DNA from 2 places in the Embleya sp. NPDC127516 genome. Region 1 is predicted to be linked to the other one. Evidence: riboswitches for the same ligand, from Rfam matches in the RefSeq annotation. Region 1 holds a riboswitch; the other holds the start of a gene.
What was found. Region 1 has a riboswitch for glycine ahead of gcvP (aminomethyl-transferring glycine dehydrogenase). Riboswitches for the same ligand answer to the same signal wherever they lie in the genome.
Positions count from the first base shown of each region.

Region 1 (4,267 bases):
GCGCGAGACGATCCGCCGGTTGGCCGCGCAGGTGGACGTCACGGGCGGCGTGCGGCTGCTGGGGGTGGGTGTCGGCGGGCTGGCCGACTTCGCCCAGCAGGACCTGTTCGGCGCGGCCGAGCCGGAGCCCGCCGAGCCGGACGAGCAGGACGAGGAAGGCGCGGAGGGAGACCGGGAGGTGCCGGTACCGGCCGCCCCGAAGCGGGTCTCCTGGTCGCCCGGTCAGGACGTGGTGCACGAGGAGTTCGGGCCCGGCTGGGTGCAGGGCAGCGGCGTCGGGCGGGTCACCGTGCGGTTCGAGGTGCCGGGTGGAAAACCGGGCCGGGTGCGCACGTTCGCGATCACCGATCCCGCGCTGCAACCGGGGGAACCGATTCCGCTGCCCGCCGCCGACGGGGGATAGCCGGGGCGATCCGGGGCAGGCGCCGGGCAGACGACTCCTCGGGGGTGTCCTCACAATGACTGATGTCAAAGAGCGGCCGGCGCGAGGGCAGGGTGCCTTCCGATCGGTTCGCCGCAGGCTCGGCCTGCCGGCCTTCCTGGTCACACTCCTGGTCGGCTTCATCGTGCTGGCCCTGGTGCTGGTCGGCTTGGTCAACCTGCTGCCCGGCAAGTTCAATCCGTTCGGCGAGACCACCAAGGACCACAGCGGACCGGTGATGCTCAAGGCCGTGCAGGATCTCAGCCGCTACGAGGCGGTCAGCGGCACCTTCCAGGTCGTGGTCGACCTGGAGAAGGACGCGAAGTTCCTGCCGGACGCGGTCCGAGGCCAACGCACGCTGTTCGTCGGCGTCGGCCAGGTGGGTGGTTTCGTGGAGTTCGGCGGGATCGGCCAGGACGCGATCCGGACCTCTCCGGACAACAAGAGCGTGACCATCAAACTCCCGCACGCGCGGCTCGCGCCCGCCGCGCTCGACCAGAAGAACAGCCACGTGATCGCCCAGGACAAGGGCCTGTTCGACCGCTTCGGCGACTTCTTCTCCAGTAATCCCGGCGACCAGCAGCAGCTCTACGTGCTGGCCACCAAGAAGATCGACGACGCGGCGAAGACCGCCGGACTGGTGGAGCGCGCGGAACGGAACACCACCGGTATGCTCCAGGGCATGATGCGCTCCCTGGGCTACACCACGACCACTGTGACGTACGCCTAGTGCGAAGCCCCTGGTGGGTGTCACGCTGATACCGTTGAAGCCGCCCATTACGTTCGCGCGGGAGAGTCCTCGTGTCGTGCACACGAGGCGCCGAAGGAGCAACTCCTCCCCGGAATCTCTCAGGCACCCGTACCGCGTGGTCGTGGGCACTCTGGAAAGCAGGATCCGCGGATGGCTCGCCGAGCCGGGTCGGATCCTCGCCGACGGTGCAAACCGCGCCCGTGGGAACCGGTCCGACCGGTCCTCCCGGGCGCGGTGAAGCTCTCAGGTACAGATGACAGAGGGGGAGGCCGGTGGACGCGCGACCCGCGTGTCCGTCCAGGAGCGATCCAGGAGGCCTTTCGCGATGACCCCGCGCACCCCTGCCCCGCGTGCTCACGCCGTACTCCCCTCCGGCCCCGGCTCGTTGACCGGCTTGGAGGCCGCGTCGCCGTTCACCGGCCGGCACATCGGTCCGGACACCGACGAGCAGGCGAAGATGCTCGCCGCGATCGGCTACGGATCCCTGGACGAGCTGACCGACGCGGCGGTGCCCGCCGCGATCCGCGCGCTGGAGGGCTTCGAGCTGCCCGCCGCGCGCAGCGAGGCCGAGGTGCTCGCCGAGCTGCGCGAGCTGGCCTCCCGCAACAGCGTGCTGACCTCGATGATCGGGCTCGGCTACCACGGCACCTTCACTCCGCCGGTGATCACCCGCAACGTGCTGGAGAACCCGGCCTGGTACACCGCCTACACGCCCTACCAGCCGGAGATCTCGCAGGGCCGGCTGGAGGCGCTGCTCAACTTCCAGACCGTGGTCACCGACCTGACCGGCCTGGACGTGGCGGGTGCCTCGCTGCTGGACGAGGCCACCGCCGCCGCCGAGGCGATGACCCTGGCCCGCCGGGCCGGGCGGGCCAAGAGCGACGTGTTCGTGGTGGACGCGGCCACGCTGCCGCAGACGATCGCGGTGGTGCGTACCCGCGCCGAAGCGCTGGGCATCGAGGTCGTGGTCGCCGACACCGCGCGGGGGCTGCCCGAGGGCGGCTGCTTCGGCGTGCTGCTGCAGTACCCCGGTGCCGACGGCCGGGTCCGCGACCTGACCCCGGTGATCGAGGCCGCGCACGCGCAGGGCGCGCTGGTGGCGGTCGCCGCCGACCTGCTCGCGCTCACCGTGCTGCGCGCGCCCGGCGCGATGGGCGCCGACATCGCGGTGGGCACCAGCCAGCGGTTCGGCGTGCCGATGGCCTTCGGCGGCCCGCACGCGGGCTACCTGGCGGTCCGCGAGAAGCTCACCCGCAGCATGCCGGGCCGGTTGGTCGGGGTGTCCGTGGACGCCGACGGCGCGCCCGCCTACCGACTCGCGCTGCAGACCCGCGAGCAGCACATCCGCCGGGAGAAGGCGACCAGCAACATCTGCACCGCGCAGGTCCTGCTGGCCGTGATGGCGGGCATGTACGCGGCCTACCACGGGCCGGACGGGCTCACCTCGATCGCGCGCCGCACGCACCGGTATGCGGCCGTGCTCGCGGCCGGACTGCGCGCGGGCGGCGTCGAGGTCGTACACGGCGACTTCTTCGACACGATCACCGCGCGGGTGCCGGGCCGGGCGGCGGACGTGCTCGCCGCGGCCCGCGCCGCCGGGATCAACCTGCGCCCGGTGGACGCCGACCACGTCGCGATCACCTGCGACGAGACCACGCTGCGGGCGCATGTCGAGGGGGTCTGGGGCGCGTTCGGGGTCACCGGTGACGTGGCCGCGCTGGACGCGGACACCGCCGACGCGCTGCCGACGGCGCTGCTGCGCGACACCGAGTTCCTGACCCACCCGGTCTTTCACACGCACCGCTCCGAGACCGACATGCTGCGCTACCTCAAGCGGCTCGCGGACAAGGACTACGCGCTGGACCGGGGGATGATCCCGCTCGGCTCGTGCACGATGAAGCTCAACGCCACGGTCGAGATGGAGCCGATCACCTGGCCCGAGTTCGCGAACCTGCACCCGTTCGCGCCGGTCGACCAGGTCGCGGGCTACCTGGAGCTGATCGACGGGCTCGCCGACTCGCTGGCCCGGATCACCGGCTACGCCAAGGTCTCGCTCCAGCCCAACGCCGGTTCGCAGGGCGAACTCGCGGGCCTGCTCGCGGTCCGCGCCTACCACCACGCCAACGGTGACACCGCCCGCGACGTGTGTCTGATCCCCTCCTCCGCGCACGGCACCAACGCGGCCAGCGCGGTGATGGCGGGCATGCGCGTCGTGGTGGTCAAGACCGGCGAGAACGGCGACGTGGACCTGGCCGACCTGCACGACAAGATCGAGCGGCACCGGGACACGCTCGCCGTGCTGATGGTGACCTACCCGTCCACGCACGGCGTGTTCGAGGAGGGCATCGAGCAGGTGTGCGCGGCGGTGCACGAGGCCGGCGGCCAGGTGTACGTGGACGGCGCGAACCTGAACGCGCTGGTCGGGCTGGCCCAGCCGGGCGGCGCGATCGGCGCGGACGTGTCGCACCTGAACCTGCACAAGACCTTCTGCATCCCGCACGGCGGCGGCGGTCCGGGCGTGGGGCCGGTCGCGGTGCGCGCGCACCTGGCGCCGTACCTGCCCAACCACCCGCTCCAGCCCACCGCGGGCCCGGAGACCGGCGTGGGGCCGATCTCCGCCGCCCCGTGGGGCTCGGCGGCGATCCTGCCGATCCCGTGGACCTACCTGCGCCTGATGGGCCCGGAGGGCCTCAAGGAGGCCACCCAGGTCGCGGTGCTGGGCGCCAACTACATCGCCAAGCGGCTCGCACCGCACTTCCCGGTGCTCTACACCGGCCCGAACGGCCTGGTCGCGCACGAGTGCATCATCGACGTGCGGGGGATCACCAAGGCCACCGGCGTCAGCGTCGACGACGTGGCGAAGCGGCTGATCGACTACGGCTTCCACGCGCCGACGATGTCCTTCCCGGTGCCCGGCACGCTGATGATCGAGCCGACCGAGAGCGAGAACCTGCGGGAGATCGACCGGTTCTGCGACGCGATGATCGCGATCAAGGGCGAGATCGACCGGGTCGCGTCCGGTGCGCTGCCCGCCGACGACAACCCGCTCGGCAACGCGCCGCACACCGCCGCGCTGCTCGCGGGCGAGTGGACGC
Region 1 covers NZ_JBIWJT010000002.1:248,549-252,815, forward strand. Annotated here, with positions in the region: gene ACIRL2_RS03620 (DNA polymerase IV) at 1-403, shown strand, start outside; gene ACIRL2_RS03625 (DUF4230 domain-containing protein) at 459-1,151, shown strand; glycine riboswitch at 1,200-1,296, shown strand; gene gcvP (aminomethyl-transferring glycine dehydrogenase) at 1,498-4,267, shown strand, end outside.

Region 2 (4,267 bases), on a different contig from region 1:
GCTGGTCGACGCGCAGGTAGAACGGCTGGGTCCGCTCCAGCATCCAGTCCCCCACAGGATCCTGTGCCACGTCCAGGAGCACCACGTTCACCGGCCAGGGACACGGGGCCCGGCCGAGCGCGCGCTCCAGGGCGCCGACCGCGGCCAGTCGGTCCTCCTCCTGCCAGCGGTCCAACTCGACGCCGATGAACAGGCACGGCGGGTCGTTCTCGATCACGCCCAGGCCGCGGCGGGCACTGAGCACGACCGGTACGTGGGTGAACTCGGCGGCGGCCGCGATCAGGAAGTCCATCGGCTCCTGCTCCGGCTCGTACAGCCGCACGCGCGCGCCGCGCGGGCCCGAGCCGGGCGGTCGGGCCAGCTCCAGCACGCCGGGCGGCGGGATCGGGATGCCCACCTCGCCGCCGGGGTTGACCGCGATGCCCACGTGCGGCGGCATGCCGCGGGCGAACTCGCGCATCGGCGCGACGGTGCACGCCATCGGTCCGGCGATCCGCCGGAACTCCTCCTCCGAGGAGAACACCGGGACGTACGGCCGGCCGTCGATCTCGGTGGTGGGCAGGGTCAGTTCGCTGTCGGCCGGGTTGCCGCCCTCGGGCAGCGGCACCCATACGTCCGCCTCGGCCAAAGCCTCGAAGAGGGCCTCGGCCCGGGACGGATCGCGCATCGCCGCGACGAGCGCGCTCTCCACGGGATTGGCCGGGAACGGCATGGTGGTGCTCCTCTGGTGTCCGCCGCAGTTTACTTCTCGCCCGATTGCCGTCGCCGGGACTGTCCCGGTACGGGGTCTGCGAAAACGATCCGGCCCAGGTGCCCGGCGGCCGATCGGTCGAGCAGCACGCACGAGGTGAAGCCGCCCGGAGCCGAAGCCAGGGTGGGTCCCGCGTCCAGCCACGGCGACAGCCGGCCGAGCAACTCGCGCCATTCGCGGTGGTGCCGGGCGAACACCGGTGTGGACACCCCGCGCCCGCGTTCGCGCTGGCCGGAAAGCGCCTGTCGGGCGGTCACGTCCAGGAGCAGCGCGTGCGCGGAGCTGCCGCGCCGACGGGCCGCGAGCACCAGCACCCGGCGCAGGATCGGGTTGCGGCCGCTGTCGTGCACGACCACCGCACCGGGGCCGCGCAGTGCCCGGGCCACCTCGCCGTAGTGGGAGAGCCGCACCAGCGGCCGGTAGATCCGGTAGGGGATCCGCCCCGCCCGTACCGCCCAGCGGGCCCGGACCAGATCGGCGTCCAGGACGGCGACCCCGGCCCCGGGCGTGACCACGCGCGCGAGCAGCGTGCTCTTGCCGGCTCCCGGCAGGCCGGTGACCACGAGCACGCACGATGCCGGATAGGCCAGGACGTCCACGATCCGGTCGCCGATCCCCTCCCCCGCCCGATCACGCTCCTCCCGGAGGTCGTGCACGGACCGGGGGGTCAACACGCCGCCCGTCGCGGCGCCGGTATGCGCCCCCGCCGAGTCCGTCTCCACGAGTCCTCCCCTTGTCACAACCGTCATGCCCTGCGCATGGTGTCGCACCCATGGGTGCGCGCGCGTCCCGGTGATCCCTCGGACTCCGCGGGGCCCGGTCCCGGCGAGGTCCCGGTCCCGGCGGGGGATTGACGTCACGCGCTAGCATGCCGGGCACAACCTCATAACGGCCGTCGACCCCACGCGGAAGAGTCCTCGCCCACGAGCGGGGCGCCGAAGGAGCAACTCCTCCCCGGAATCTCTCAGGCACCGATACCGCATGGGTCAGGCACTTCTGGAAAGCAACCACACCGCAGGTGTGGTTCACCCACGGTGCAAATCGCGAGTTCGACGCGATGAAGCTCTCAGGTTCCGATGACAGAAGGGGAGGGCACCCCACTTTTCGACCGACTCTGGTCGAAAAGGGCTGAAAGCCGTGGCAGGGAGCCCCCTTTGTTGTCGTATTCGCCGCAGTACCCGTCACCTTCCGCGCCGGCCGAGCGCGCGGCCGTTCGCCATGCCCGCGACCGGCCCGCGCCCTTGGCGTGTTCCCGCCGGCGCCCCCTCGAAGGAGCCTTCGCATGACCACCGACCGCCGGACCCCGCTCGACGCCGTGCACGACGCGCTCGGGGCCACGATGACCGACTTCGCCGGTTGGCGGATGCCGCTCCGGTACGGGAGCGAGCGCGACGAGCACACCGCGGTGCGCACCACGGCCGGTCTGTTCGACCTCACCCACATGGGCGAGATCGAGGTCACCGGCCCGGACGCCGCCCGCGCGCTCGACCACGCCCTGGTCGGTTTCGTGTCGAAGATCGGGATCGACCGCGCCCGGTACACGATGATCTGCACCGAAGAGGGCGGCATCGTCGACGACCTGATCGTCTACCGGCTGGGCGACGAGCACTTCGTGGTGGTGGCCAACGCGTCCAACGCCGACGTGGTCGCGGGCAGCCTGGCGTACCGCTCGGAGAAGTTCGACGCCACCGTGCGCGACGCGTCCGAGGAGTACACGCTGCTCGCCGTGCAGGGCCCCACGTCGACCGCGATCGTCGGCTCGCTCACCGACGCCGACCTGCCCGCGCTCAAGTACTACGCGATCCTGCGCACCGAGGTCGCCGGCGTGCCCGTACTGCTCGCGCGCACCGGCTACACCGGCGAGGACGGCTTCGAGCTGTTCGCCGCGCCCGGCGACGCGGTCGCGCTGTGGGAGGCCCTGCTGACCGCCGGCAAGCCGCACGGCCTGGTGCCGGCCGGCCTGTCCTGCCGCGACACGCTGCGCCTGGAGGCGGGCATGCCGCTGTACGGCCACGAGTTGACCCGGGACACCACCCCGTACGAGGCCAACCTGGGCCGGGTGGTCCGGCTGGACAAGCCCGAGGACTTCGTCGGGCGCGACGCGCTGGCCGCCGCGCAGGAGGACGTGCGCCGCACGCTGGTCGGTCTCACCTCGCCGGGCAAGCGGGTCCCGCGTGCGGGCTACCCGGTGGTGGACGCGGAGACCGGCGAGAAGGTTGGCGAGGTCACCTCCGGCGCACCCTCGCCCACGCTCGGCGTGCCGATCGCGATGGCGTACGTGAGCACGGACCGGGCCGAACCGGGCACACGCCTGGCCGTGGACATCCGCGGCAAGGCCGAGCCGGTCGAGGTGGTCGCACTGCCGTTCTACAAGCGGGGCTGAGGTCGGCCGACCCGCCGACCGGAACAAACCATCACAAAAACACCTGAGGGACAGACCCTCCGCATTCGAATGGAGAATGGACCCGTGCACGCACCCCAGCACCTGCGCTACAGCAAGGAACACGAGTGGCTCGACGAGGCGGCCTCCCCCGCCCTCGTCGGCATCACCCAGCACGCGGCCGACGCGCTCGGCGACGTGGTGTTCGTCCAGCTTCCCGAGGTCGGCCAAGCGGTCGTCGCCGGTGAGCCGTGTGGCGAGTTGGAGTCCACGAAGTCGGTCAGCGACATGTACGCGCCGGTCTCCGGCGAGGTCGTCGAGATCAACGACGCGGTCGCCGAGGACCCCGCCCTCGTGAACTCCGACCCCTTCGGGACGGGCTGGTTGTTCAAGGTGCGCATCGACGGCGAGGCCGAGGGCCTGCTGTCGGCCGACGAATACGCCGCGTTCTGCGGCGAATGATCGAGATCGACCCGATCGAGGAGCTGACAACCGTGACGATCCTGGACCGTCCGCTGAGCGAGGTGGACCCGCAGGTCGCCGCCGCCGTCACCGACGAGCTGCACCGCCAGCAGAACACCCTGGAGATGATCGCCTCCGAGAACTTCGCCCCCGTGGCGGTGCTGGAGGCGCAGGGTTCCGTCCTGACCAACAAGTACGCCGAGGGCTACCCCGGCCGGCGCTACTACGGCGGCTGCGAGCACGTCGACGTCGTCGAGCAGCTCGCCATCGACCGGGTCAAGGAGCTCTTCGGCGCCGAGGCCGCCAACGTGCAGCCGCACTCGGGCGCGTCCGCGAACGCCGCCGCGATGTTCGCGCTGCTCACCCCCGGCGACACGATCCTGGGCCTGGACCTGGCCCACGGCGGCCACCTCACCCACGGCATGCGGATCAACTTCTCCGGCAAGCTCTACAACGTGGTCGCCTACCACGTCGACGAGAAGGCCCACCGGGTCGACATGGAGGAGGTCGAGCGCCTGGCCAAGGAGCACCGGCCGAAGATGATCATCGCGGGCTGGTCGGCCTACCCGCGGCAGCTCGACTTCGCCGAGTTCCGCCGGATCGCCGACGAGGTCGGTGCCTACCTCATGGTGGACATGGCGCACTTCGCGGGCCTGGTCGCCGCGGGTCTGCAC
Region 2 covers NZ_JBIWJT010000003.1:421,740-426,006, reverse strand. Annotated here, with positions in the region: gene ACIRL2_RS07105 (enhanced serine sensitivity protein SseB) at 1-712, opposite strand, end outside; gene ACIRL2_RS07100 (AAA family ATPase) at 742-1,500, opposite strand; glycine riboswitch at 1,648-1,741, shown strand; gene gcvT (glycine cleavage system aminomethyltransferase GcvT) at 2,034-3,134, shown strand; gene gcvH (glycine cleavage system protein GcvH) at 3,219-3,593, shown strand; gene glyA (serine hydroxymethyltransferase) at 3,590-4,267, shown strand, end outside.
Region 2: another riboswitch for glycine. It lies ahead of gcvT (glycine cleavage system aminomethyltransferase GcvT); the one in region 1 lies ahead of gcvP (aminomethyl-transferring glycine dehydrogenase).